Regions from separate parts of the Massilia sp. LXY-6 genome, predicted to be linked through region 1. Evidence: predicted binding sites of a transcription regulator. Region 1 holds the regulator's gene; the other holds the start of a gene.
The links. Region 1 encodes sigma-54, which starts transcription at its own class of promoters, with help from an activator protein. Its sites were predicted from a motif close to TGGCANGNAANCTGCTTT; they were not measured.
Positions count from the first base shown of each region.

Region 2: the regulator sigma-54 is predicted to act here: its motif matches at 6,873-6,890, upstream of ACI48D_RS22390 (PEP-CTERM sorting domain-containing protein).

Region 1 is NZ_JBKFGF010000021.1:115,658-130,372, reverse strand. Features, by position in the region: gene ACI48D_RS10990 (3-hydroxyacyl-CoA dehydrogenase family protein) at 1-86, opposite strand, end outside; gene ACI48D_RS10985 (enoyl-CoA hydratase/isomerase family protein) at 179-1,264, opposite strand; gene hpf (ribosome hibernation-promoting factor, HPF/YfiA family) at 1,366-1,731, opposite strand; gene ACI48D_RS10975 (RNA polymerase factor sigma-54) at 1,817-3,304, opposite strand; gene lptB (LPS export ABC transporter ATP-binding protein) at 3,307-4,098, opposite strand; gene lptA (lipopolysaccharide transport periplasmic protein LptA) at 4,095-4,664, opposite strand; gene lptC (LPS export ABC transporter periplasmic protein LptC) at 4,693-5,301, opposite strand; gene ACI48D_RS10955 (KdsC family phosphatase) at 5,315-5,845, opposite strand; gene ACI48D_RS10950 (KpsF/GutQ family sugar-phosphate isomerase) at 5,845-6,843, opposite strand; gene ACI48D_RS10945 (monovalent cation:proton antiporter-2 (CPA2) family protein) at 6,954-8,936, shown strand; gene ACI48D_RS10940 (diguanylate cyclase) at 8,957-10,075, opposite strand; gene ACI48D_RS10935 (MOSC domain-containing protein) at 10,152-11,003, opposite strand; TPP riboswitch at 11,104-11,213, shown strand; gene thiC (phosphomethylpyrimidine synthase ThiC) at 11,285-13,165, shown strand; gene thiS (sulfur carrier protein ThiS) at 13,168-13,389, shown strand; gene ACI48D_RS10920 (thiazole synthase) at 13,437-14,261, shown strand; gene thiD (bifunctional hydroxymethylpyrimidine kinase/phosphomethylpyrimidine kinase) at 14,258-14,715, shown strand, end outside.
Region 2 is NZ_JBKFGF010000056.1:15,831-30,545, reverse strand. Features, by position in the region: gene ACI48D_RS22415 (M13 family metallopeptidase) at 28-2,118, shown strand; gene ACI48D_RS22410 (CzcE family metal-binding protein) at 2,426-2,770, shown strand; gene ACI48D_RS22405 (LysR family transcriptional regulator) at 2,812-3,765, shown strand; gene ACI48D_RS22400 (PEP-CTERM sorting domain-containing protein) at 3,773-4,735, opposite strand; gene ACI48D_RS22395 (branched-chain amino acid ABC transporter substrate-binding protein) at 4,891-6,051, shown strand; gene ACI48D_RS22390 (PEP-CTERM sorting domain-containing protein) at 6,048-6,812, opposite strand; gene ACI48D_RS22385 (COG4315 family predicted lipoprotein) at 7,212-7,583, opposite strand; gene ACI48D_RS22380 (amidase family protein) at 7,906-9,477, opposite strand; tRNA gene ACI48D_RS22375 (tRNA-Leu) at 9,693-9,759, opposite strand; gene ACI48D_RS22370 (zinc ribbon domain-containing protein YjdM) at 9,754-10,101, opposite strand; tRNA gene ACI48D_RS22365 (tRNA-Phe) at 10,182-10,257, opposite strand; gene ACI48D_RS22360 (FAD-dependent monooxygenase) at 10,387-11,637, shown strand; gene ACI48D_RS22355 (DsbC family protein) at 11,656-12,378, shown strand; gene ACI48D_RS22350 ((2Fe-2S)-binding protein) at 12,585-13,049, shown strand; gene ACI48D_RS22345 (molybdopterin cofactor-binding domain-containing protein) at 13,059-14,715, shown strand, end outside.

The sequences.
Region 1 (14,715 bases):
GCATGGCCGGCCAGGGCGAACTTCGTCGCGATGCCTACCCCCATCAGGCCGCCGCCTACGACACCGATCAAGTGATCATTTGTCATTTCGCCTCCTTTATTTCTTTATGCAAATTACATCACCCGCAAAGATAGCAGGGATGATGCATTGCGTCATCGGAAAGCGGGGACTACCGTATTTATACTAGGTGTCGCAGCGGATGCGCGTACGCCGGCCACACCGGCTCGAAGAAGCGCGCCACCATCTCCGGCGTGACGGCATCGAGCGTGGGCGGATTCCATGTCGGCGCATTGTCCTTGTCGATCACCAGGGCGCGCACGCCTTCCAGCACTTCGCCGTGCTCGAAGTTGCGGCGCACCAGCGAGCGCTCCATGCGCAGGCAGCCGGCCACGTCCATCGTGGCGCCGCGCACCAGCATCTCGCGCGTCACGCACATCATCAATGGCGAGCGTTGGCGCATCGCCGCCAGGGCTTTCTGCGCGAAGGGATGGTCGTCGCCCTCCAGCGACGACATCACCGCCTGCACGGACGCCGCGCCGAAGTGCCGGTCGACCAGCGCGCGCTGGGCCTGCAGTTCGCTGGCCCCCGCCTGCGGGGCGAACGGTGCCGCGAAGGCGCGGATCGCGGCCGCCAATTGCGCGCCCGGCGTCTTCGCGATCAGCGCGTGCAGGGCGTCCAGTTCGGTGCTTGGTACGAACACGTCGGCCAGGCCGACATGGAGCGCATCGGCGGCACCGATGGTCAAGCCCGTCAGGCCCAAGTACACGCCGAGCGCGCCCGGCGCGTGCGACAGGAAGTGGCTGCCGCCGACGTCCGGGAACAGGCCGATGTTCACCTCGGGCATCGCCATCTTCGTGCGCTCGGTCGCGATGCGCAGGCCGGTTTCCGGGCCGCCCTGGGCGATGCCCATGCCGCCGCCCATCACCACGCCATCCATCAGCGCGATATAGGGCTTCGGATAAAAATGGATCAGGTGGTTCAGCGCGTATTCTTCGGTAAAGAAGTCTTCCAGCAAGGCACTGCCGCCCATGGGCGTGGCATGGCCGGCCTGGTGGAAAAAGCGGATGTCGCCGCCCGCGCACAGGGCTTTCTCGCTGCTGCTCGTGATGACGACGGCGTCGACGTTCGCGTCGTCGCGCCAGGCCAGCAAGGTTTCCGTGAGTGCGCGCACCATCTCCAGCGACAGCGAGTTCAGGGCCTTGGGACGGTCCAGGGTAATCACGCCGGTGCCGTTCGCCACCCGGGTCTGCACGTATTCGCTCATGTCTCTTTTTATTGATTGAAAAGGAAAACGGCATTCTAGCGCCCAACAACGAAAAGGGCGCCAATGCGCCCTTCCTTACCTGTGCTGCGCCAGCGGAATCGTCACGCTGCAGCGGCAGCTTCTTCCTCTCCCCCTTCATTGGCCATGCGTTTCAGCGGCGTACTACTGTGATCCTGGAGCATCTGCTTGTACTTCTGGACTTGCCTGTCGAGTCGGTCCATCAGCATGTCGATTGCCGCGTACAGGTCGTGTGCGGCACTCGCAACGTGAACGATTTTCCCGGCAACGCGCAAGTTGATCTCGGCCTTCTGGCGTTTTTCTTTCTCGGTGAGATTGTCTATGCAGAGGATGACGTGGGAGTCGATCACTTGATCGAAATGGCGGGTGATGCGTTCGAGCTTGTTCTGTACGTATTCTCGGATTGCTGGGGTTACATCGAGATGATGTCCGCTGATAGTGAGATTCATACACACTCCTTTGAAGATGCGCTGCCTGGCATGCGCAGGTCGCGCGCCGGACGGCGTTATTGCAAGAGCTTGCTGCTAAAAATAGCTACAGGGATTTGCGGAGGCTGACGGGAGGGATCTTCAGCGCCTCACGGTACTTCGCAACCGTGCGGCGTGCGATAACCATTCCCTGTTCCCCTAGCATCTCCGCGATCTTGCTATCGGATAAAGGGTTTTTAGGGTCTTCTGCTCCTGTGAGTTGTACGATGAGGGCCCGGATCGCGGTCGAGGATGCTTCACCTCCTGCCTCGGTCGCGACGTGACTCCCGAAAAAGTACTTCAACTCAAACATGCCGTGCGGCGTCAGCATGTATTTTTGAGTTGTCACCCGAGAAATCGTGCTCTCGTGTAGACCTAGTGTATCAGCTATCTCACGTAAAACAAGGGGCCGCATGGCAACCGCGCCATGGGAGAAAAAGTTCCGTTGGCGCTCGACAATGGCTTGCGCCACCCGCAGGATGGTGTCGAAACGCTGGCGCATGTTCTTGATGAGCCACTTCGCTTCCTGCAGCTGCGCCGCCAGCTGCGACTCCGATTTCCCCTGCTTCATCAAGGCGGCGTACAGGCTGTTCACGCGCAGGCGCGGCATCACGTCGGGATTCAGCTGCACGCTCCAGCCATCCTTCGCGCGGCGCACGATCACGTCCGGCACCACGAAGTCGGAGACATCGGACGCGAAGGCCGCGCCCGGATGCGGATTGCACCGGCGGATCACGACCTGGGCTTCGCGCAGGTCCTCGTCGTCGCAGTCGAGGGCCTTCTTCAGCTTGTTGAATTCGCGCTGCGCGAACCAGGTCAGGTAGCGTTCGACGATGGTCAGCGCCATGCGCCGCGTCACCATCGGCACGCCGGGCATGCGGCGGATCTGCAGTGCCAGGCACTCGGCGGCGCTGCGCGCACCCACGCCGGGCGGGTCCATGCTCTGCACCAGCGACAGGGCGGTGCGCACTTCGTCGAACTCGATTTCCAGTTCGGCCGGCAGGCGCGCGTGCAGTTCGTCCAGCGATTCCTCGAGGTAGCCGTTGTCGTCGAGGGTGTCGACAACGATCTCGACCAGCGCGCAGTCGCGCGGCGAGATGCAGGTCAGGCGCACCTGCTCCATCAGGTGTTCGCGCAGCGAGACGGGGCTGGCTTCCAGCTGCGGGCGGCCGTCCTCTTCCTCGCCGCCGCTGCCGGAGCGGCCCGGCTCACCCCAGTCCATCTCGCGCTCGGCGCCGCCGGAGTCGCCGTTGTCGCCGTCGCTGCCTTCGGCTTCGCCGCCGCCGCCGCCGCCCTCCTCTCCCTGGCTGGACGAGGGCGGCGAGTCAGGCGTGGTGGAGGTCGACGAACCGTTGTTGATCGCGCCGTCCGCCAGCAGGCGCACGGAACGGTCGAGCGGATCGTCGAGGCGCTCGAGCAGCGGGTTGTCGCCCAGGACCTGTTCGATCTCCTGGTGCAGCTCGAGAGTGGACAGCTGCAGCAGGCGGATCGACTGCTGGAGTTGCGGTGTCAGCGCAAGGTGCTGTGATGTCTTGAGTTGCAGCGTCTGTTTCATGACTACATCCGGAAGTGTTCACCCAGGTAGACGCGGCGGACCGATTCGTTGGCGATGATATCGTCGGGCCGGCCCGATGCGAGCACCGCGCCCTGGTTGATGATGTAGGCGCGGTCGCAGATGCCGAGCGTCTCGCGCACGTTGTGGTCGGTGATCAGGACGCCGATGCCGCGCTCCTTCAGGAAGCGCACGATGCGCTGGATCTCGATCACCGCGATCGGGTCGACACCGGCGAACGGCTCGTCCAGCAGCACGAAGCGCGGATCGGTCGCCAGCGCGCGCGCGATCTCCACGCGGCGCCGTTCGCCGCCCGACAGCGACAGCGCCGGGTTCTCGCGCAGCTTCTCGATCTGCAGCTCGGCCAGCAGTTCGTCGAGGCGCTCGTCGATGCGGGCGCGGCTCAACGGCTTGCCGTTCTCGCGCTGCAGTTCGAGCACGGCGCGGATGTTCTCTTCCACCGTCAGCTTGCGGAACACCGAAGCTTCCTGCGGCAGGTAGGACAGGCCCAGCATGGCGCGCCGGTGGATCGGCAGGCTGGTGATGTCGGTGCCGTTGATGACGATGGCACCGGCATCGGCCGGCACCAGGCCCACGATCATGTAGAACGAGGTGGTCTTGCCGGCGCCGTTCGGGCCGAGCAGGCCGACCACTTCGCCGCAGGCGACCTGCAGCGAGACGTCGCGCACCACCAGGCGCTTGCCGTAGCTTTTCTGCAGTCCCTTGACGACCAGGGTGCTGCCGCCTGCGATGGCGCCGTCTGCGATGGCGCCGGCTTCTGCATGGACATCCGTCATTGCTTGGCTGCTCCCGCGGGTTGTGCCGCAGCCGGCACGGCACGGCGCGGCGCGATGATGATGGTGCTGCGGCCGCCGCCTGCCTTGCTCGCGCCGCTGGCGTCGTTGTGCACGTTCGCCTGCTCGGTACGGTTGTCGTAGGAGATGAACGGGCCGTTCACCTCGCTCGTCATGCGCTTGCCTTCGAGCTGCTTGACGACCGCGTTCGAGAACAGCTTGACCACCTCGGTGCGCTCGTCGTATTCGATGCGCTGGGCCTGGCCCTCGGTCCACAGGTCGGGGCCGCCGTCGCGCTTCTGGCGGAAGCTCGCGGTCTTGCCCGGCGCGGCCGTCAGCGTCAGCAGCATGTAGCCTTCGGGGGTTTCCTTCATCACGGCCTTGTCCGACTTAATCAGCAGCGTGCCGCGCGTCAGCACGACATTGCCGGTCAGGATACGGGTCTGGGTCGCCTCGTCGATATGGCCGTTGTCGAAGTCGATCTGGGCCTGCTTGAGGGAATCCGCCCGCTCGGCCGTGGCGGTGAGGCTTGCCAGCAGGAGCGCGGCGACAGCGAATATTTTTTTCATTGGATGCGAATCCTTTCAGGTTGTCCTGTCAGCGTGCGGCACGCGGCGGATAGATGATCCGGCCGCGCCCGCCGAGCGTCAGCTGTTGCGTGGCGTTGTTGGCGACCATGCCGACCCCGGTTGCCGAGGCGGCGCCGAGCTTCATCTCGATCGGCTTGTCGGTCTTCGAGATCTCCTCGTCCGGCAGCACGGTCAGCGCTTCGGTGCGGATGCGCAGCGGCTGCGAGGTCGCGCTGCCCGGACGCGAGATGTCGACGTTGCCGACCAGGTCGATCTGGTTCTGGTCCTGGTTGACGTTGGCGGTGTTCGCCGTCATGGTCATGTGCGGATGGTCGGTGCTCATGCTCTGCACGACCGGCTTGTCGATCACCGAGGTGTTGTCGGCCGGGCGGTGGGTCAGGCGGTTGCCCGAGATCACGTAGCGCGGCTGGCCGGTTTCCGACATACGCACGAAGCTGAAGTTGTCGATGATGTAGTCGGGATCATTGCCCACGTTGACGTTGTGCGCATCGCCGCCGCCGCGCATCACCTGCACCAGCCAGAAGCTGCCGAAGGCGAAGAACACGCCCGCCAGCATCAAGGCCAGCAGGCGCCAGCGATGCGCGGTGCGCTTGTTGACGTAGGTGGTGGTCGCCATGGCTTGCGATGGATTATCCAAAATACGGGGCCAGCGCCTGTTCGTAGGTGTCCTGGGCACGCATCACCATGTCGCAGACTTCGCGCACGGCGCCGCGTCCGCCCGGGTTCTTGGTGACATAGTGGGCGCGGTACTGCACTTCCGGATGGCCGCTCGGCACCGTGACGGCGAAGCCGACGCGGGTGAACAGCGGCAGGTCGATCACGTCGTCGCCGATGTAGCCGCACTGCTCGGCCGTCACGCCGGTCTTGGCAAGCAGCTCGGCGAAGGCGAGGCGCTTGTCGTGCTGGCCCTGGAATACGTGGGTGATCCCGAGGTCCGCCGCACGCTTGACGACGATCGGCGAATTGCGCGCGCTGATGATCGCGGTCTGCACGCCGGTGCGGTTCAGCAGCTGGATGCCGAGGCCGTCCAGCACATAGAAGGTCTTGGTGATCTCGCCGTCGGCGTTATAGGTCAGGCTGCCGTCGGTGAGGACGCCGTCGACGTCGAAGATCATGACCTTCACGCGGGCCGCGCGCTGCACATGTTCCAGCGGAGTCATCAGATCACCTTGGCGCGGGTCAGGTCGTGGATGTGCAGGGCGCCGACCAGCACGTCGTCGGCGTCGGTCACCAGCATCTGGTTGATCCGGAACTCTTCCATCACGGCGACGGCGTCGACCGCCAGCTGCTCCGGATGGACGCGGCGCGGATTCGCGTGCATGACGTCGCCGATCACCACCTTGCTGAAGTCCTGCACCTTCTCGATCAGGCGGCGCAGGTCGCCGTCGGTGAACATGCCGACCGGGCGGCCGGCGTCGTCGACGATGGCGGTCATGCCCATGCCCTTCTGCGAGATTTCCAGCAGGGCGTTGCTCAGCGGCGCGTCCAGCTTGACCTTCGGCACGGCGTCGCCGCTGCGCATCACGTCGCGCACATGGGTCAGCAGGCGGCGGCCGAGGGCGCCGCCCGGGTGCGACAGGGCGAAATCTTCCGACTTGAAGCCGCGCAGTTCCAGCAGCGCCACCGCGAGGGCGTCGCCCAGTGCCAGGGTGACGGTGGTGGACGCGGTCGGCGCCAGGTTCAGCGGGCAGGCCTCCTTCTCGACCGCGACGTCGAGGTGGACGTCGGATACCTGCGCCAGGCGCGAGCCCGGCTTGCCGGTCATGGCGATCACCGGCACGCCCATGCGCTTGACGGCCGGGATGACGACCGCCAGCTCGGCGCTTTCGCCGGAATACGAGATCGCGACCAGGACGTCCTGCGCGGTCACCATGCCCAGGTCGCCGTGCGCGGCTTCGGCCGGGTGCAGGAACAGGGCCGGCGTGCCGGTCGAAGCCAGGGTAGCGGCGATCTTGCGGCCGATGTGGCCCGATTTTCCGATTCCCGAGACCACCACGCGGCCGCGGCAAGCCAGCATCAGCGCCACTGCGCGCGGCAGGCTGTCGTCCTGCCCGAGGCGCGCGCTCAACTTGCGCATGGCCTCAGCCTCGATGTCCAGCGTCTCGCGTGCCAGCTCCAGTGCGCGCTTCGCCTGGGTCTCGTCAAAACTTGTCAACATTATTTTTTCATCGGTTACACTCATGGTGGAAGTATAGCCGAATTGCGAAAGCAAAAAACTTGCCAGATGTAACCGAGCAGACATATTACAGGACATAGCCCGCAGCCCGCATGACATCAGGCCTTGAACTAACCCTCCTCCTGCTGGGCAGCGCCGTCCTTGGCGTGGTCGCGTTCCGGATGCTCCACCTGCCCCCGATGCTGGGTTACCTGGCGGTCGGCGTGCTGATCGGGCCGCATGCCTTGAACCTGGCGGACAACGGCCCCACTACCCACGCGCTGGCCGAATTCGGCGTGGTGTTCCTGATGTTCTCGATCGGCCTCGAATTCTCGCTGGCCCAGCTCAGGGCGATGCGGCGCATCGTGTTCGGGCTCGGCCTGGCCCAGGTGACGCTGACCATCCTCGTCACGATGCTGGCCGCGCTCTTGAGCCCGCGGCTGCCGGCGCCGCTGAACATCGGCTGGCAGGCCGCGCTGGCGCTGGGAGGCGCGCTGGCGATGTCCTCCACCGCGATCGTCTCCAAGCTGCTCACCGAACGCCTCGAACTCGAGAGCGAGCACGGACGGCGCATCATCGGGATCCTGCTGTTCCAGGACCTGGCCGTGGTGCCGCTGCTGATCCTGATTCCGTCGCTGGCGCGGCCGGCCGAGGAGCTGGCGATGAACCTGGCCTGGGCCGCGGTGAAGGCCGCCGGCGTGCTGGCGCTGCTGTTGTTCTTCGGTCAGAAGCTGATGCGCAAGTGGTTCACCATCGTCGCCAAGCGCCGCTCGCAGGAGCTGTTCATGCTGAACCTGCTGCTGGTGACGCTGGGCGCGGCCTGGATCACCGAGCGCGCCGGCCTCTCGATGGCCCTGGGGGCCTTCGTGGCCGGCATGCTGATCTCCGAGACCCAGTACAAGCACCAGGTGGAAGAGGACATCAAGCCCTTCCGCGACGTGCTGCTCGGCCTGTTCTTCATCAGCATCGGTATGCTGCTCAACCTGGAGCTGGTGGTGCGGAACTGGTGGATCGTGCTGCTCCTGCTGGTGGCGCCGGTGCTGCTCAAGTTCGCCCTGATCGCCGCGCTGGCGAAGGCCTTCGGCTCGTCCGACGGCGTGGCGATGCGCACCGGCCTGGCGCTGGCGCAGGCCGGCGAGTTCGGCTTCGTGCTGCTGAACCTGGCCTCCGGCTCGAAGCTGATCGACCCGTTCCTGATCCAGCTGGTGCTGGCCTCGATGGTGCTGTCGATGCTGGCCGCGCCCTTCGCGATCGCCCACAGCGACAAGATCGTGATGAAGATGGCGTCCAACGAATGGATGCTGCAGTCGCTGCAGCTGACCCAGATCGCCAGAAACACGATGGCGGCGCAGAAGCACGTGATCATCGCCGGCTTCGGGCGCAGCGGCCAGAGCCTGGCCACCCTGCTGTCGGAAGAAAAACTGCCCTGGTATGCGCTCGACCTCGATCCCGAACGGGTCCAGGAAGCGCGCGCGGCCGGCGCCAACGTCTCCTACGGCGACTGCTCGCGCAGGGAGGCCCTGATCGCGGCCGGCATCAACCGCGCCAGTGCCCTGGTGATCACCTTCGCCGACACCCGCCTGGCGCTCAAGGTGCTGCACCTGGTGCACGAGCTGGCGCCGGCACTGCCGGTGATCGTACGCGCCCACGACGACACCGAGCTCGACGTCCTGAAAAAGGCCGGCGCCACCGAGGTGGTGCCGGAAGCGCTGGAATCGAGCCTGATGCTGGCCTCGCACGCGCTGGTGGTGATGGGGGTGCCGCTGCGGCGCGTGGTGCACCGGGTGCAGGCCGCGCGCGACGAGCGCTACGCCTCGCTGCGCGGCTTCTTCCACGGCGCCAGCGACATCAGCGAGGATCCGGAGCACAGCTATGTGCGCCTGCACTCGGTGATGCTGAACGAGGACGCCGGCGCGGTCGGGCGCTGCATCGGCGACCTCGAGCTGGATGACATCGGCGCCGAGGTGACGGCGGTCCGGCGCGGCACTCAGCGCATCGAGCCGGAAGGGGACACCGAGCTGCGCGCCGGCGACGTGGTGGTGCTGCGCGGGACGGGAACGGCGGTCACCCGTGCCGAGGGGCGTTTATTGAGGTAGGGTGGGCACGTGGTCCCGCCCTACGCCGCAACCACCTGGTTCCGGCCGTTCTGCTTGGCCTGGTACAGCGCCTGGTCGGCCTGCGCGACCAGCGCCGAGGCCACCTCCTCGGCCGCATGCTCGCGCTCGAAATCGTCCAGGGCCGCGACCCCGATCGAGACCGTCACCGGCAGCCCCTGCCCGTCGCCCAGCAGGAAGGGCCGGTCGGCCACGCTGGCGCGGATGCGGTGCGCGACCAGGCTGGCGCTCTCCAGGTCGGCGTCGATCAGCAGCGCCACGAACTCCTCGCCGCCGAAGCGGCCCAGCGCGTCCGACATGCGCAACTCGGCCTTGATGCGCGCCGCGACTTCGCGCAGCACGTCGTCGCCGGCCTGGTGTCCGTAGCTGTCGTTGACCTGCTTGAAGTGATCGACGTCGATGTACATGCAGGAGATGCGGTAGGACTGGCGGCGCGCCCTGGCGATTTCCTCGGCCAGGCGGCGGTCCATGTAGCGGCGGTTGTAGACCCCGGTCAGCGCATCGGTCAGGCCGATGTACTTCAGCATCTCGTTGCTGATCACGTTCTCGAGGCAGATCGCGATGATCGACCCCATGTGCTCGACGAAGTCGGTGCCCAGCAGCGGCGTGAAGCGGCTGAAGTCGCGGCTGCCCAGGTTCAGGCTGCCGATCAGGCGCCGGTTGCGCAGCAGCGGCACCAGCGCGACGCTGGCCAGTCCGGCGGGCGGATGTGGGAACGCCGCCGCATGGCTGACCGGGTGGTAGGGCAGCAGGCGGGGCCTGGGCGTGCGGCCGGGTTCGATGTCGAAGCCCAGCTCACCGGGATACTCATGGAACAGCAGGTTGGGCAGGACCTCGAAGTCCACGCCCAGCTTGTGCATCACGGTAAAGATGTCGGCGCCGGTGTCGACCAGCGACAGGGTCACGATGTCGAGGTTCGAGACGATCGGCAGCTGGCGGAAGATGGTGGCGACCAGCTCCTGGAAGCTGCCCGCACCCACGATCTCGAGGTCGAAGGCCTGGTGGCGCATCATGATCGCGTGGTTGCTTTCGGCCTGGTCGATCAGGCTGGCGAGCTGCCTGCGCAGTGCGGCGTTCTCGGCCATCAGTTCGCGCACACTGGCGCCCTGCTGCTCGTGCATGGACATTCCTTTCGGCAATTAGCCCTTACATTACGCCAACTCTGCCGTATTGCAAATCGAAACTGCGCGAGTGTTGTCAAAAGGCCAATTCTGCCGCCAGTTCCTGGCCCACGCGCAGCCGGCTGCCGGCCCCGGCCGACACGATGCAGTTCATGCCCAGGCAGACCGCGCCGTCGAGTTTCGGGTTGGCGCGGTAGGTCTGCAGGATGTCGAGCGGATCCGGGCCGGGCACGCCGCTGGCCTGGTCGACGGCGGGGATCGGACAGCGCGCGCAGGGCTTCACGGGACGGATCTCGGCCGCGCCCGTGCTGAGGGAAGCCGTGTAGTCCTCCTCGAAGGCTTCCAGGCCCGCGACCACCAGGTTCGGGCGGAAGCGGTCCATCGGCAGCGCCGCGCGCCCGGCCGCGCGCAGGCGCAGGTTCAAGTCGTCGAGCGAGGACTGGCCGATCAGCAGCAGCGGATAGCCGTCGGCGAAGCGCGTGTGCGAAGGCACGCCGCCGGTCCACTTGACGCTGGTCGGGCGCACCACGTCGCGGTGGAAGCGCACCAGACGCACCCGCTCGCGCGTGCCGAGCGCTTCGGTGAACCAGCCGGCGGCCGGCTCGCCGCAATCGGCCGCGCCGACCACGTCGTCCCAGATCTGCACCTGGCGCGTGGGCGCGTCTTCTTGCCAGGACAGCGGCAGCAGCAGGTCGGCCATCCCGGGTGCGCACACGCGCAGCGTGCCGTCCTCCGGCCGCGGCCGGATCAGGGCCATGCGCGGGAACTCGCGCTGGGTCAGGAATTGGCCGGCTTCCGTCACCAGCATCCATTCGCGGTCGTGCACGCCGTGCGCGGCCAGGCCGGACTCGAGCAGGGTGGCTTTCTGGACGGCAATGCCGGCGCAGGATTTGATCGGGTACAGCAGGAGTTGGGACAGGGTAGGCATCGCGAGCGTGATCGACTTCAGGGGCGGATAGTATCGCACCAAGTTTGCCATTGCTTCAAAACCCACGTACACTGCTGCCCGTCGCCTCTTCATGAGATGACGACAACGCTAGGGGTCCTGCTCCGATCACATCAGATCGGACGTGGGTGAGAAATACCCTCCGAACCTGATCTGGATAATGCCAGCGAAGGGAAGCTACAGAGTCCGCGTATGCCCTCGTGCCTACGAATCTTTGCACTCCTCCGCTGGATCGCCGATCTACAGTGATACAAGGAGTGCACTTGAACGCCGATCCGAAATTCCTGTCCGCCAGCGCCACGGTCGATGCCGCGGCCGTGACGCCTCTTCCCAATTCGCGCAAGGTCCACGTGGCCGGCTCGCGTCCCGACATCCGGGTGCCGATGCGCGAAATCCACCAGTCGCCCACGCCGGCCTCGTTCGGTGCCGAGCCGAACCCGCCAGTCTGGGTCTACGACACCTCCGGGCCCTATACCGATCCGGACGTGCGCATCGACATCCGCTCCGGCCTGCCCTGCCCGCGCAGCCAGTGGATCCGCGAGCGCGGCGATACCGTCGAACTGGCCGGCCCGTCATCGCGCTATGGCCAGGAACGCCTGCAGGACCCGAAGCTGGCCGAGCTGCGCTTCGACCTGCAGCGCGAGCCGCGCCGCGCCGCCAGCGGACGCAACGTCACGCAGATGCACTATGCACGCCAGGGTATCGTCACGCCCGAGATGGAGTTCGTCGCCATCCGCGAGAACCTGCGGCGCCAGGAATACCTGCGCAGCCTGGAAGCCGCCGGCCCGACCGGGAAGAAAATGGCGGCGCTGCTGGGCCGCCAGCACCCGGGCCAGTCCTTCGGCGCCAGCATTCCGCACGAGATCACCCCCGAGTTCGTGCGCGACGAGATCGCCCGCGGGCGCGCCGTCCTGCCGGCCAACATCAACCACCCGGAATCGGAACCGATGATCATCGGCCGCAACTTCCTCGTGAAGATCAACGCCAACATCGGCAACTCGGCCGTCACCTCCTCGATCGGCGAGGAAGTCGAGAAGATGACCTGGGCGATCCGCTGGGGCGGCGACACCGTGATGGACCTCTCGACCGGCAAGCATATCCACGAGACGCGCGAGTGGATCATCCGGAACAGCCCGGTCCCGATCGGCACCGTGCCGCTCTACCAGGCGCTGGAAAAGGTGAACGGCAAGGCCGAAGACCTCACCTGGGAGATCTACCGCGACACCCTGATCGAACAGGCCGAGCAAGGCGTCGACTACTTCACCATCCACGCCGGCGTGCGCCTGCCCTTCGTGCCGATGACGGCGAACCGATTGACCGGCATCGTCTCGCGCGGCGGCTCGATCATGGCCAAGTGGTGCCTGGCCCATCACAAGGAGTCCTTCCTGTACACGCACTTCGAGGAGATTTGCGAAATCATGAAGGCCTACGACGTCACCTTCAGCCTCGGCGACGGCCTGCGCCCGGGCTCGATCTACGACGCCAACGACGAAGCCCAGCTGGCCGAGCTGCGCACCCTCGGCGAACTCACGCAGATCGCCTGGAAGCACGACGTGCAGACCATGATCGAAGGCCCCGGCCACGTGCCGCTGCACCTGATCAAGGAAAACATGGACCTGCAACTGGAGCAGTGCCACGAGGCGCCCTTCTACACCTTGGGCCCGCTGACCACCGACATCGCGCCGGGCTACGACCACATCACCTCCGGCATCGGCGCCGCCAACATCGGCTGGTACGGCACCGCCATGCTGTGCTACGTGACGCCGAAGGAGCACCTGGGCCTGCCCGACAAGGACGACGTCAAGGACGGCATCATCACCTACAAGATCGCGGCGCACGCGGCCGACCTGGCCAAGGGCCATCCGGGCGCCCAGATCCGCGACAACGCGCTGTCCAAAGCGCGCTTCGAATTCCGCTGGGAAGACCAGTTCAACCTCGGCCTCGATCCGGACAAGGCACGCTCTTTCCACGACGAGACGCTGCCGAAGGACTCGGCCAAGGTGGCCCACTTCTGCTCGATGTGCGGCCCGCACTTCTGCTCGATGAAGATCACCCAGGAGGTGCGCGACTACGCGGCCGGCGGCATGCAGGAAAAGGCGGTCGAGTTCATGCGCAAGGGCGCCGAGCTCTATCACAAGGAATAGGCATGCTGGAGATCGAACTCGAACTGAACGGCGCGCCGTATGTATTCGATGCGGCGCAGCCCGAGGCAGCCACCCTGGACGCGCTGGTCGAAGCGCTGGGCATGACCGGCCAGGCGCTGGCGCTGGCCGTGAACCGCCGCGTGGTGCCGCGCGAACGCTGGCGAGAGACCGTGCTGGCCCCGCGCGACCGGGTCGACGTGGTGCGCGCCATCGGCGGCGGTTGATCCGCCCTCCTCAACGAATCGGAACAGAGGTGAACGACATGAACGACATGAACATGAATCAGATCCACATGGATCAGATGAACGACCGGCCCCTCGTCATCGCCGGCAAGGAATACCGCTCGCGCCTGCTGGTCGGCAGCGGCAAGTACCGCGACCTGGAGCAGACCCGCGAGGCGACGGAAGCGGCCGGCGCCGAGATCATCACGGTGGCGATCCGCCGCGTGAACATCGGCCAGGATCCGAACGCGCCGAACCTGCTCGACGTGGTGCCGCCCTCGCGCTATACCATCCTGCCCAACACGGCCGGTTGCTACACCGCGAAGGACGCCGTCTACACCCTGCAGCTGGCGCGCGAACTGCTGGACGGGCACAAGCTCGTGAAGCTCGAGGTGCTGGGCGACGAGAAAACCCTGTTCCCCAACATGCCCGAAACCCTGCGCGCCGCGGAGGAGCTGGTGCGCGACGGTTTCGACGTGATGGTCTACTGCAGCGACGATCCGATCCAGGCCAGGATGCTGGAAGAGATCGGCTGCGTGGCCGTGATGCCGCTGGCGTCCCTGATCGGCTCGGGCATGGGCATCCTGAATCCGTGGAACCTGTCGCTGATCATCGAGCAGGCCAAGGTGCCGGTACTGGTCGACGCCGGCGTCGGCACGGCCTCGGATGCGGCGGTGGCGATGGAACTCGGCTGCGACGGCGTGCTGATGAACAGCGCCATCGCGCTCGCCCGCGAGCCCGTGCGCATGGCGCGCGCGATGCGCCTTGCCGTGGAGGCCGGCCGCGAAGCGTATCTGGCGGGACGGATGCCGCGGCGCTTCGCGGCCTCGCCCTCGTCGCCGATGGCGGGTCGGCTCGGTGGGGCTGCCCAGTGAAGCTGAACAAGGTACGCCCCTGCGTGCTGGTGTTTTCCGGCCTCGACCCGTCGGGCGGGGCCGGCATCCAGGCCGACATCGAAGCGATCGCGGCCCAGGGCGCGCATGCGCTGCCGATCGTGACGGCGCTGACGGTGCAGGACAACGAGCGCGTGCACGAGGTGGTGCCGGTGGATGCCGGCCTGCTCGCGCGCCAGGCGACGCTGCTGCTGGACAGCATGCCGATCCACGCGGTCAAGCTGGGCATCCCGGGCAGCCTGGCGAATGCCGGGGCGATCGCCGGCATCGTCCTGCTGCTGCGCGAGCGCCGGCCGACGCTGCCGGTGGTGCTCGACCCGGTGCTGGCCAGCGGCCACGGCGACCCGCTCGCGCGTGGTGACGCCGTGGCGGCCCTGGCCCCGCTGCTGGCGCTGGCGACGGTGGTAACGCCGAACCTGCCGGAGGCCGACGCGCT
Region 2 (14,715 bases), on a different contig from region 1:
ACCCGATTCACGCATGGAGACAAATCAATGAAGCATACCTTGTGCAGCGCCCTCATCGCGGGCCTGTTCGCCGGCCTTGCGCACGCCGGCGCGCCCGCCGCCCACCCGGCGCTGGGGGCCCCTTCGGCCGAACCCTCGGCCGCACAGAACGCAGCGGCTGCCACTGCCCGTTCCGGCATCGACACCGGCGCGCTGGATGCCGCGGTACGCCCGCAGGACGATTTCTTCCGCTACTCGCAAGGCAAGTGGCTGAAGGACGTCGACATTCCCAACGACCGTTCCAGCTGGGGCGCCTTCAATGTCGCCGCCGACAAGGTCGAGCAGCAGATCCGCACCCTGATCGAACAGGCCGCCCGGGACAAGCATGCGAAAGCCGGCTCGGACACCCGGAAGATGGGCGATTTCTACACCAGCTACGTGGACCAGGAACGCCGCAACGCGCTCGGCCTGGCGCCGCTGAAGGGCGAGCTGGCACGCATCGCCGCGCTGAAGGACAAGAAGTCGCTGGCCCCGCTGGCCGCCCGCTTCGAGCGCATCGGCGCCGGCTCGCCGGTCAGCATGGGCGTGCGCCAGGACGCCCGGGAATCGACCCGCTACATCGTCGGCATCTCGCAGTCCGGCCTTGGCATGCCGAACCGCGACTTCTACCTGCAGGACGAGGCCAGGTTGGCCGACACGCGCGCCAAGTACCTGGTCCACGTCGAGAAGATGCTGAGCCTGGCCGGCCACAAGGATGCCGCGCTTGAAGCCAAGGCCATCGTCGCGCTGGAAACCGAGATCGCCAAGGTGCAGTGGAGCGCCGTCGAGAACCGCGACCCGGTCAAGCGCTACAACAAGATGAAGGTCGCCGAGCTGAAGACGCTGGCCCCCAACCTCGACTGGACCACCTACCTGAAGGACACCGGCGTCGGCAGGGCGGGCGAGGTCGTCGTCAGTCAGCCCTCGTATCTGCAGGGACTCGACAGGATCATCGCCGCGACCCCGGTCGAGACCTGGAAGTCCTACTTCAGCTTCCGCCTGATCAGCGCCTACGCGACCTACCTGTCGCAGCCCTTCGAAGACGAAGCCTTCGCCTTCCGCGGCGGCGTGCTGAGCGGCACCAAGGTGAATCGTCCGCTGGAAAAGCGCGCCATCGCCGAAGTCAACCGCGACCTGGGCGAAGTGGTCGGCAAAGTCTACGTGGAACACTACTTCCCGGCCGAACGCAAGAAGCAGGTCGAGGAGATGGTCCACAACTTCGTGCTGGCCTACCAGGAGCGGATCGAGACCCTGGACTGGATGAGCGCCGAGACCAAGAAGCAGGCCCAGGCCAAGCTGGCCAGGATCTCGGTGAAGATCGGCTATCCGGACAAGTGGCGCGATTACTCTTCCCTGGCTATCCGCCGCGACGACCTGGTCGGCAACGTGATGCGTACCCGCGAGTTCGAGCACCAGCGCGGCGTCGACAAGCTGGGCAAGCCGGTCGACCGCAGCGAATGGGGCATGACCCCGCAGACCGTGAACGCCTACTACAGCCCGACGATGAACGAAATCGTGTTCCCGGCCGCGCGCCTGCAGGCGCCGCTGTACGATGCGGACGCCGAGCCGGCCATCAACTACGGCGCGGTCGGCATCTCGATCGGCCACGAGATGAGCCACGCCTTCGACGACTCGGGTTCGCAGTACGACGGCGACGGCAACCTGCGCAACTGGTGGACCAAGGAAGACGGTGAGAAATTCGCCGCCAAGGCCAAGGTGCTGGTCGCCCAGTACGGCAGCTATAGCCCGGTGCAGGGCTACAACCTGAATGGCCAACTGACGCTGGGCGAGAACATCGCCGACAACGCCGGCGCCATCATGGCCAGCCGCGCCTACAAGATCTCGCTGAAGGGCAAGCCGGCGCCCGTCATCGACGGCTACACCGCCGAGCAGCGCATCTTCATGGGCCTGGCCCAGGCACGCCGCGGCAAGGCCCGGGACGCCGCCCTGGTCGCCCAGGTGAAGTCGGATCCGCACTCGCCGGCCGAGTTCCGCGTCAACGGCAGCCTGCGCAACCACCCGGGCTACTACGAGGCCTTCGACGTCAAACCGGGCGACAAGATGTATCTGGCGCCGGAAGACCGTGTGATTTTCTGGTGATCAGGTAAAGCGCCGCCGCAGGTAAGTGACCGTCGTCCCCGCGCAGGCGGGGATCCATATTGAGTTGGCAGGCTACGCTCAGCATGGGTCCCACCTCCGCGGGGACGACGTCTTTGGGCTCATTGTTACGCCTTACGTAACGAACAATCCCCTCCACCCCTATTTTTCGCTTCGATGCTAGCAATTATCATTTGCTTGTCAGAAAAACGCTCACAACAAAGCGACTGACGTGCCGCCGTCGCCAGGCGGCACACCAGAACAACACGCGACGCGTGGCAGCGCCGTACACATCGAATCGGAAATCATCATGAACACCAAGCTGCTTCTTCCCGTCCTCACCGCCCTGACCCTGGCCGCTGCCAGCACCTCCGCCCTGGCCGTCTCCCAACCGGCCGAGTTCCGCGGCAATGCGGCGCCGGCCCAGGCCCCGGTCGACCAGGTCATCGTCATCACCGATGCGACCCGCTACGTCAATGTCACCGGCGGCTCGACGGTCCGCTTCGTCGTCGGCGACCGTTCCTTCAGCTGGAGCTTCCAGAACGGCGGCGCGCATGTGATCCCGTTCGACCTGGCGCTGATCGCGCCGCAGGGCGTGCTGAACCATCGGGTGACGGCTTACGTGTCGGACAACCCGCTCTACCAGACCAACTGAGCGGATACGTGGCGGCCACCGCTGCGGTAACATGACACGCTATGCGCAAGGATCTCGATTACGGACTGCTGCATGCGATGAACGCGTTCGTCCATGTGATGGATGGCGGCAGCTTCACGGCCGCCGCCGAGCACATGGGCATGTCGAAGGCGCAGGTTTCGCGTCTGGTGACCCTGCTCGAAAACCGCCTGCAGAGCAAGCTGCTGCACCGTAGCACCCGGCGCATTGCCGCCACCGAAGCCGGCGAACGCTATGCCGCGCACTGCAAGGCCATCCTCGACATGGTCGCCCTGGCCGAAGGGGAAGTCGGCGGCGGCGCGCGCGAACCCTCGGGCCGCCTGCGCGTGATGAGCATGACCGCGTTCGGCAACCGCTACGTGGCGCCGCTGGTGTCCGCGTATTGCGCGGCGAATGCCCGCGTCACCGTCGAGTACAGCTCGTCGCAGAGCCCGCCCGACCTGCTGGCGGAAGGGATCGACGTCAGCATCTATCTGGCGCAGTACCTGCCCGATTCGGCCCTGGTGGCGCTGAAGCTGGGCCGCATGTTTTCGGTGCTATGCGCGGCCCCCGACTACCTCGCGCGGCGCGGCACACCGGAACATCCGCACGACCTGGGACGGCATACCTGCCTGCGCCTGGTGACCTCCTCCTTCAGCCCCAACTGGCAGCTAGACCGCGGGAACGAACGCGCGACCCTCGATCCCCAAGGCCCGCTGGTCGGGAATACGGCCGAGGTGCTGCTCGACGGCGCGCTGAGCGGGCTGGGCGTTGCCCTGCTGCCCGCCTACAGCGTCGTCGACGACCTGCGCAGCGGCAGGCTGGTCCAGATCCTGCCCGGGTGGCGCTCGCCGGAGATCGGCATCTTCGCACTGCTGCCGTCCGGCCGCTTCCTGGATGCCAAGACGCGGGCCTGGATCGACCTGCTGAAGGAAGAGCTGCCGCCGGCCATCGAACGCGACATGGCGTATTTTTTGGGCTCGGCCGGCGATTTGTGACTGCCAGTCACGAATTGCGGCGGCGGGCCAGCAGCATTAGCGCACCCATGCCGGCGAACATCCACGCCATGCCCGGCTCTGGCACCTCGGCCGCCAGCTGGGCCGCCGCCAACTGCTGCAGCGAGCCGGCGATTTCCGGGCTGATGCCGAGGTCCCGGGCGACGTACTCACCGGTTCCCAGCGAACGTGGATCGAGCCCGGTGACTTCGCCGAAGATGGTCAGCGCCTCGAGATAGTAGCCGTACACGCTGCCGTGGTAGGAATCGGGAGCCCACAGGTTGATCCCGGTGACCTTGCCGTCGTACGGGTTGGCGTCGGCCAGGCCGCTGGCGATCGCGCGGTTCCAGGCCTGGCCGACCGGGATTACGCCGTCGATCAGGTCGGAGGCCAGGTCGGCCTTGTCGTAGCCGGCGCGCACGTCCAGGGCCATCCGGTCGATCGGCTGGCCGTACCAGGCGCCGCTTGGTTTATAAGTCTGGTCGGCGCGCGACCAGGTCGCGGTCAGCAGCACGTCGACGTTCGGGTTCTGGTCGTGGAAGGCCTGGGCGAGCAGGCCGGAATACTTGATCAGGGTCGTCGGATCGCCGGGATGGGCGCCATCCAGGGTGCTGTAGCTCTGCAGCAATACCTTGTCGAAGGGCTTGGCGATGATGCCGAGCTTGTTGTTGTAGTGGTAGTCCACGCCAACGCCGGGCACGGTTTCCAGGCTGACGTCGTAGTTCAGGCCCGCCTGCAGCGTGAAGGCCTTGAACAGGGATGGGACGCCGCCGATATGGCTGCCGTTCAGGTCGGTCACAGTGGCGGGACGGTAATCCTTCACCAGCGGGGCGCCGCCGGCCGGATCGCCGTAGGTGAAGCTGTTGCCTACGAACAGGATAGTCGTTGCCGAGGCGGGCGCGGCCACGGCCCCCAGCGAAAAGGCGGTCACGATGGCCAGGGTGGAACTGCGCAGGACGCGATGGATGTGCACGTTGTCTCCAGTATGTGATTATTGGTACTGTAGAGCTAGCAAATCTTGTGCCGGCTGCCTGGCGCCCGCCGCGCCGGACAGGGGTGTAAAAAATCCCGACGATGGCGCGAACCGCCGCAGGCATTACAATCGATCATCCCATCGAAAGGAATGCCATGCGCCCACCGTTTCCCGTCCGTTCCGCCGCGATCCTCTCCTGCCTGCTGGCCCTGGCCGCGCCCTCCGTGCAGGCCCAGTCGCAGGCCGAGGTCAGGATCGGCAGCGTCTCGCCGCTGTCGGGCACCGGCGCCCACCAGGGCAAGGACATCGAGAACGGGGCGCGCATGGCCATCGACGACCTGAACGCGAAAGGCCCGGTCATCGGCGGGAAAAAGGTCCGGTTCGTGCTGCAGGCCGAGGATGACGGCGCCGACCCGAAGATGGGCACGGCGGCGGCGCAGAAGCTGGTCGACAACGGCGTGGTGGCGGTGGTCGGCCATCTGAACTCGGGCACCACGGTGCCGGCCTCGAAGATCTACAACAGCGCAGGAATTCCGCAGATTTCACCGGCCGCGACCACGCCGCTGTACACCCGCCAGGGTTACAAGACGGCGTTCCGCGTGGTCGCCAGCGACAGCCTGGTGGGGCGCACGCTGGCGGCATATGCCATCAAGACGCTGAAGGCGAACAAGATCGCGGTGATCGACGACCGCACCGCGTTCGGCCAGGGCCTGGCCGACGAATTCACGAAAGGGGTGAAGGCGGTGGGTGGCGCGCAGCTGGTCAGCCGCCAGTTCACCAGCGACAAGGCGACCGACTTCAACGCCATCCTGACCCAGATCCGCGCGCATAAGCCGGACGTGATCTTCTATGGCGGGATGGATGCGGTGGCCGGACCGATGCTCAAGCAGATGAAGGCGCTCGGCATCGACGCGAAACTCGTCTCGGGCGACGGCGTGTGCTCGGAAAAGCTGCCCCAGCTTGCCGGGGATGCGCTCGGCAACGGCAAGGTGATCTGCGTGGTGGCGGGCGGGGTCAGCGGCGCCGGGGAGGAGGCGGCGGCGGCCGCCTTCGCCGAGCGTTACCGCCAGCGCTACAAGATGCCGCTGCAGACCTACGCGCCGTACGCCTATGACGCCACGATGGTGTTCGCCAGCGCCATGCAGCAGGCGAATTCGACCGACCCGGCGAAGTTCCTGCCGGCGCTGGCAAAGATCCGGTACCACGGGGTCACCGGCGATATCGCCTTCGATCCCAATGGCGACTTGCACGACGCCGCGCTGACGCTGTACACCTATCGCGACGGCAAGCAGGTCAAGCTGCAGGTGGTGCGCTAGCGGCGACGGGAGCGCACCATGCCCAGGCCGAACAGGCCGGCGCCGACCAGGGCCAGCGAGAACGGCTCGGGCACCGGGGTTCCCGAAACATACGACGTCACATACATGGTGTCCGGCGTCGCATCGTTGGTTCCCGCGGCGAACTGCAGGCCGCCGCCGATCACGCATTGGCTCAGGACCGGGCACCAGGCGGCGGCCGCGGCGGCCTGGGTCGGGTCGAGGATGAACAGGTATTGGCCCGACTGGCCGATGCCGCCCGTGTCGGTCATCATGAGGTCCGGGCCAGTATAGGCAAAATTCATCTGTGCCTTGGTCGGATCCGCGATACTGGTGTTGTACAGGCTCATGTAAAGATCCGTCAGCGTCGCCGGGCTGGCACCGCCTTCGCTGACGTTGACCACGATGGCCAGCTGGCCGGCGTTCTGCAGCGAACCGACCGCGGAAGCCACTTTCACCTCGTTGGCCAGTTGCATCTGGTTCAGGGCGGTATTGTCGCCGCCCTGCAGGCCCATCTGGCAGTCATAGAGTGGCTTGTCGAGCTGGCCATTTTTGAAGCCATTGAAGGTCACGCAACCGGATTCGGTGCCGTTATCCGTACCGCCAGGCCGGTTATTGTCCTGGACTGTGGCCAGGGTGCTCACCGCTCCCAGCCCGGTGCCGGTCGTTTGCGTGCCTGGCATATAGATCAAACCAGCGAAGGCCGGCGCACTGCCGGCCAGGATGACTGCTGCGAGTGCCGATTTCAAAGCAAGGGATTTCATGGCGATTCCTTTCGAGTCATGACGTGTAGTGGAAGGACGCACGTGTTACGGATTAATCCTGATGCATAAAACGGGCCAGTAAATACAAGTCAAAAGGATTCAAGCACTTAGCATAAGCGCTCAATGTTCAACATCTACACTGTGTAAGATTTTTCGACTAACCAAAAGTATTTCGCTTAAGAATTCTTATCTTCTGAACAGTGGCAAGACGCACTGCCGACCTAGATATATTTGTACGAATATAATTGAGGGTTGCTGATAAGGTGGTGCCCGCGGCAAGGGCGGGGCGGCAGCCGGCAAGGGCGGCGGGGGAGGTGGTGGTGGCGGTGCGGGCGGCGGTTCAGGAATGGAGACGGGGCTCGGCATGGGGCTGGGCAGCGGCCATGCCGAGCACGAGCACTAGTCGGTGACGACGTGCCACACGTCTTTCACCTTGTCGCCGGCCTTGTCGCCCGGCTTCTTGTCCTTGGCGAAGGTGTACAGCGGCTTGCCGTGGTAAGCGAGCTGCTTGCTGCCGTCGTCGCGGGTGACGGTCGAGTAGGGGGCGGCCATCGTGGCGCCGTCGGCGTGAACGGGCGGCCAGTTGGTCGCGCAAGGGCCGGTGCAGGCGCTCTTGCCGCTGTTGGCGGTGTCCTTGTCGAAGGTGTAGACCGTCATCCCTTTCGAGTCGACCAGCATGCCGTTCATTTTCTTGACCGGTGGATCGGCCGCGTGCGCGGACAGGGAGAACAGGGCGAGCAGGATTGCAGAACCAAGGCTGACTGATTTCATGGGAGTCTCCAGTGAATGTTTCAGTGCGCGAATCGGTATTGAACTGCCCGGCCATTGTAGTCCTGTGCGAAAACCTCCGCGTTTCCGCTTGTGCGTACTGTGTATTAGCGTACGGACAATGGAATGCGCTCAAGGCATGATGGAACCGTACTCATCGCACAACCTTGAAAGGAGCACGATCATGGGCAAATATTTCCTGGCATGGATTCTCGGCGTTCCCGCCATTGTGCTGGTTCTGTTCTACCTGTTCTTCCACTGATACGATTGATACGATTGATACGAAAACGCCACCCGAGGGTGGCGTTTTTGTCGTACCGATCATTTATAAAGCAGGGGTGGAGGCCGGAACTTTGCGGGCATGGGTATGTTGCTCAAACCCGTAGCCCAGCTTGATCAGCATTGGTTCCGAATAGGGGCGGCCCAGCATTTCCATGCCAACTGGCACACCGACCGGGGCGGTGGCCGTGGGTGTCGAGAAACCGGCCGGAACGACGATCGAAGGGAATCCGCTCACTGCACCCAGCACACCGTTGCGTTCCACTTGCGTTTCGCCCACCGGAACAACCAGGCGTTTCTGATGGGGGAACATGACAACGTCAACCTTATTGTCCGCCATGATCTTCAGGATTTTCGTTTGCAGGTCGGTGCGGCCGATCAGCCGGCTCTTGTATTCGACGCTGTTGGCATCCAGGGCAACGGCATTCTTGATGTTTGCCTCAATGCCCTTGTGATACTTGCCGGAAGCAATAATCTCTTTCAGGGAGTGCACCCCGACGTCAGCCGGCAGCGTGCGCAGGTAGGAGTCGAGATCCTTTTCGAGATCGTACAGGTGGACACTCACTTTGTTGACCAGTTCGTTCGCGTCGATCGGCTCTTCGATCGGGACAATCGTCGCACCCGCCTTGCGCATGGATTCGATTGCCTGGTCGATGACCCTGTTTGTTTCGGTATGCTCCGGCCCGTTTCCAAAAAAGCTCTTCAGCACGCCGATACGCGCACCTTTCAAGCCGTTCGCGTCCAGGAATGCCGTGTAAGTCTTCGGCTGATTGCCGACACTGCCCGCCGTGACCGCGTCTTTCGGATCGTAGCCCGCAACGACATCCAGCACTTTTGCGGCATCGGTCACGGTACGGGTAATCGGGCCTGCCTCGTCCTGGGTATAGGAGTAGGGGACGATCCCGGCGATGCTGACCAGGCCTTTTGTCGGGCGGATGCCGACCAAGCTGTTTGCCGATGACGGCGAACGGATCGAGTTGATGGTATCGGTGCCAATCCCCACGGTGCCGAAGTTGGCGGCGACAGCAGCGCCGGTGCCGCCGCTCGAGCCGCCGGGAGTGCGGGTCAGGTCGTAGGGATTCAGGGTCTGGCCGCCCAGCGAGCTGACGGTTTCGCCCCAAACCGCGAACTCATGCAGATTGGTCTTGGCGATCACCACGGCGCCAGCCTCCTTGAGCTTCTTCGCAATGAAGGCATCGTTCTGCGGGACATACCCTTTCAGGCTGAGCGAACCGGCGGTGGTTTGCAGGCCGGCAGTTTCGACGTTGTCTTTCAAGAGGACGGGAATGCCGTGCAGCGGACGCAAATGATGGGTTTTCTTGAATTCCGCATCGAGCGCCTGCGCGTCCCTCATTGCTTGCGGATTGAGCAGGATAATGCTGTTGAGCTTCGGGCCTTTCTGGTCATAGGCGTCGATACGCGCCAGGTACTGCCTGACGAGTTCCGCAGAAGTGATTTTGCCCGCTTTCATTGCGGCGTGGATGTCTGCGATCGTGGCTTCTTCAAGCTTGAAAGATGTTCCCGCCTGCGTGCCGGTTGCGGCATTGGCGTGCAGGTTGGCGCAGGCAAGCGCGGCGGCGCAACATACAAGTACAAGCGCTTTTTTACGCAGTGTCATTACGGTCTCCGTTATCGATTTTGGTTAATGTGTTTTAACTTCGTGTCCATGCAAGACTATCTTACTCAAAAATTAATAGTAAGAAACATTAAAATTTATTCATGAAAATGCGAAGTACGGATCGCACTAGCGAGCCGAACAGGACGGGAAGGGGATGCGGAGACTGAAAACAAAAACGCCACCCGAAGGTGGCGCTTTGCTTGCTGCTGAATTCTTGGTGGCCCGTGGCGGAATCGCACCACCGACCCAAGGATTCTCAATCCCTGCTTCCTGCGTTCAGCTCTTCCGTACAAATTCCGATTTCAGGCTCATGGCACCGAAACCGTCGATCTTGCAGTCGATGTCGTGGTCGCCGTCGACCAGGCGGATATTCTTGACCTTGGTGCCTTGCTTGACCACGCCGCCTCCGCCTTTCAGTTTCAAGTCCTTGATGACGGTGACGGAATCGCCATCCTGCAGCACGTTGCCGGCGGCATCGCGCCATACACGCGCCGCTTCGTCCGCGGCCGCCTCGGCCTTGACCGGCCATTCATGCGCGCATTCCGGGCAGACGTAGTTGCCGGAGCCGTCCTCGTAAGTCAGCGTGGAGCCGCAGGAAGGGCAGGGCGGGAGGAGCGTTGTCATGGCAGTATCCAGGTGAAATAAGGAGTCAAAAACAAAAAACGCCACCCGAAGGCAGCGTTTTTGGTGTACTTCTGAATTCTTGGTGGCCCGGGGCGGAATCGAACCACCGACACAAGGATTTTCAATCCTCTGCTCTACCAACTGAGCTACCAGGCCAAGAGAGGCATGATTATAGCCAGCGGTTTTCAAGGCCGCAAGTCCCGAGCGGCAATTTTTTAAGAACCGGGCCGCGGACCTGGCACAGGCTGGCGGAGCCGCCCAAGTGCAAGAGGCTATAATGTCCCCATGACTACACCGACCTCTTCCTCCGCACCCTATCGTGCCGACGGGCGCCGTAGCGACGTCTGCATCGTCGGCAACGGCGCGATCGCCAAGACCGCCGCCCTGGGCTTTTCCCAGGCCGGGCACAGCGTCACCCTGCTGGTGCCGCCCGCGCGTCCGGGCGCGGAAGAGACGTCCGGATCCTCGTCTTCCGGTGGCGGCAAACCGTGGGACGTGCGCGTGTACGCGCTCAACCACACGGCGCAGAAGCTGCTGGCCTCGCTGAAGGTCTGGGGAGCGCTCGACATGACGCGCGTGGCGCCGGTCGACGCGATGGACGTCAAGGGCGATGGCGAGCAGGGCGGCCAGCTCGGCTTCGACGCCTTCGGCGCCCATACCGGCACGCTGGCCTGGATCGTCGAGGACAGCAACCTGAACAGTGCGCTGGACGCGGCCCTGCGCTTCGCCCAGAACGTCGACGTCGTCAGCGGCCGCGCCTGCAGGCTGAGCTGCAGCCCGCTCGGCGCGAAAGTCGAACTGGAAGAGGGGGCCCCGATCGAAGCCCAGCTGCTGCTCGGGGCCGACGGCCGTGAATCCTGGGTGCGCGGCCAGTGCGACATCGGCATCGACTACCGTTCCTACCACCAGCACGCCATCGTCGCCAACTTCTCCTGCGAGAAGCCGCACCACAACGTCGCCCACCAGTGGTTCACTTGCAAGGAGGGCATCATCGCCTTGCTGCCGCTGCCGGGCAATCGAGTGTCGCTGGTCTGGTCGGCGCCGGAAACCCTGGCCGACACCATCATGGACGAGTCGCTCGGCGAGCTGGCGATCCGCCTCGGCGAATACTCCGAAAAGCAGCTCGGGCTGCTCAAGCCCCTGCAGCCGGAAGCGGTGAAGGCGATCCCGCTGGCGCTGGTGCGCCCGCATGCGATCGTCGCGCCGCACGTGGCCCTGATCGGCGACGCCGCCCACGCCGTGCATCCGCTGGCCGGGCACGGCATGAACCTCGGTTTCGGCGACATCGTCGACCTGCTGCGCATCGTGAACGAACGCGAAGCGCAGCACGGCATCGGCGACGAGCGCGTGCTGGCACGCTACGCCAGGGCGCGCAAGGAAGACATCCTCCTCATGCAGCTAGCCACCGATGGGCTCGAACGTTTGTTCGGCGCCAACCTCGAACCCGTACGCGTGATCCGCAATTTGGGCTTAAACTTGCTGGATAAGTTGCCCTTGGTAAAGCGCAGACTGATCGCCCACGCGATGGGTAAATAATTTTTAAGGAATAAGTTCATGGTCAAGACCAAACTCGCCGTCCTGCTGGCGACCGGCCTCATCACGTCCTGCGTCGGCGCGCAGAATTCGGTCGAGGCCACCATCAAGAAGAACATCGAGCCGCGCCTGGGCGGGGCCAAGATCGAATCGATCAAGGAAACGCCCTACGGCGGCCTGTACGAACTGCGCGTCGCCGGCGACATCCTGTACACCGACAAGAAGGGCGAATACCTGGTCATCGGCCACGTCTACGATGCCAAGACCACGCGCGACCTGACCCGCGAGCGCATCGACGACATCAACAAGATCAAGTTCTCGGACCTGCCGTTCAAGGACGCCATCAAGCAGGTCAAGGGCGACGGCAAGCGCGTGATCGCCGTGTTCGAAGACCCGAACTGCGGCTACTGCAAGCGCCTGCGCCAGACCGCGCTGAAGGACCTGAACAACGTGACCATCTACACCTTTATGTACAACATCCTGTCCGAGGATTCGTTCGTGAAGTCGAAGAACATCTGGTGCTCGGCGGACCGCAGCAAGGCCTGGGATGACTGGATGATCGGCGGCAAGGCCGCACCGGCGGCCCCGGCCAGTTGCGAGACGCCGAACGACAAGATCCTGGCGCTGGGGCAGAAGCTGAAGATTCAGGGCACGCCGGCGATCTTCTTCGCCGACGGCTCGCGCATCCCGGGTGCGGTCGACCTGCCGACGATCGAAAAGAAGCTTGAATCGATCAAGCAGTAGTGGATGGGGCCTCGGCAAACCTACTGCGCGTTGCAGGTGCGGCGGGGGCGCCGAGCTCGGCGATGCTCCGCTGCGGCGGACCGGCTGTGCCGTCAGTACAGCTGCGCTTCTTGGCCACACCTGCTGCCGCTCGCTACGGTTTTCCGAGGCCCTGTTACGTTCGGCTATATAAAAACAGAAGCAATGTCCAAAACCAGGAGTAGTACTTGGTCACTCTGAACATCAACGGGCGCGACCTGCAGGTCGACGCCGATCCCTCCACGCCCATCCTCTGGGCGCTGCGCGACAATCTCGACATGACCGGCACCAAGTTCGGCTGCGGCGCTGCCCTGTGCGGCGCCTGCACCGTGCACCTGGACGGCGAGGCGATCCGTTCCTGCATCACGCCGATTGCGAGCGCTGCCGGCCACAAGATCACCACCATCGAGGCGATGGAGAGCGACAAGGTCGGCAAGGCCGTGCAGGACGCCTGGGTCAAGCACGACGTGCCGCAGTGCGGCTACTGCCAGAGCGGCCAGGTGATGAGCGCCACCGCGCTGCTGCGCGTGAACAAGGCGCCGAGCGATGCGGACATCGACAACGCGATGAGCGGCAACATCTGCCGCTGCGGCACCTATCAACGGATCCGCGCGGCCATCAAGGATGCCGCTAAAACAATCGCTGTCGCCTAAGGAGTCCACATGCGAGCAGAATGGTTCAAGAACGCGGGCTCATCTGGCGCCGCGGTGGGTGCCTTGGGCATCAGTTCGCGCCGCGGTTTCCTGAAGGCCGGCGCGGCCGCCACCGGCGGGCTGGTGCTGGGCTTCGTCCTGCCGGGTAGCGGACGGATGGCGCGCGCCGCTGATGCTGCGAAGCCGGTCGTCTACGCGCCCAACGCCTTCTTGCGCGTGGCGCCGGACAACAGCGTCACCGTGATCGTCAACCGTCTCGAATTCGGCCAGGGCGTGCACACCTCGCTGCCGATGGTGATCGCCGACGAACTCGACGCCGACTGGAGCCAGATGCGCGCCGAACTGGCGCCGGCCGCCGACGTGTACAAGGACCCGGCCTTCGGCATGCAGATCACCGGCGGCTCGGGCACCATCGCCCACTCCTTCACCCAGTACCGCGAAGTCGGCGCCCGCGCCCGCGCGATGCTGGTCGCGGCAGCAAGCGAGCAGTGGAAGGTGAATCCGGGCCAGTGCCGCGTTGCCAAGGGCATCGTGGTCGGCCCGGCGGGCCAGAAGGCGAGCTTCGGTGCGCTGGCCGACGCCGCGATGAAGCAGCCGGTGCCGCAAACCGTCACCCTGAAGGATGCGAAGCAGTTCCGCTACATCGGCAAGCCGATGAAGCGACTGGATGCGCGCGCCAAGTCCAGCGGCCGCCAGCAGTTTGGCCTCGACTTCAAGCCGGAAGGCGGCAAGCTGGCCGTCGCCGTGGTCGCCCATCCGCCGGTGTTCGGCGCCAAGGTCGCGAAGTTCGACGCCTCGAAAGCCAGGGCGATCCGCGGCGTGATCGACGTGCTGGAGATTCCGGTGGACCGGGGCGGACGCGGCATCGCCGTGATCGCCGAAGGCTACTGGCCGGCCAAGCAGGGCCGCGACGCGCTGGTGGTCGAGTGGGATACCGGCAGCGTCGGCAAGCTCGATTCCGCCGCCCAGCTGGCCGAATTTGCCGGACTGGCGAAGACCCCGGGCGCAGTGGCGCGCCAGGCCGATACCTCGAAGCTGGGCACGGCCGCGAAGAAGATCTCGGCCGTCTACGAGTTCCCTTATCTGGCGCACGCGCCGATGGAACCGATCAACTGCACGGTCGACCTGAAGGATGACAGCTGCACGCTGTGGGTCGGCTCTCAGTTCCAGACCGGCGACCAGCTTGCTGCTGCGAAAACGGCCGGCCTGAAGCCCGAGCAGGTGACCCTGCACACGATGATGGCAGGCGGCGGCTTCGGCCGGCGCGCAGTGCCGACCTCGGACTTCGTGGTCGAGGCGGTCAACATCGCCAAGGCCTGCAAGGCGGCAGGGCACAGCGGCCCGGTGAAGATGATCTGGAGCCGCGAGGACGACATCAAGGGCGGCTACTACCGGCCTTCGCACCTGCACCGCGCCGAGATCGGCCTGGACGCCCAGGGCAATATCCTGGCCTGGGACCACGTCATCGTCGGCCAGTCGATCGCCGCCGGCACGCCCTTCGAAGGCTTCATGATCAAGAATGGCGTTGACAGCACCATGGTCGAGGGCATGGGCGAACCGTATGACGTACCGCTGAACCTGTCGGCCCACATTGCCCGCGCCAACGTGCCGGTGCTGTGGTGGCGCTCGGTGGGCTCGACCCACACCGCCTTCGTGATGGAGACCC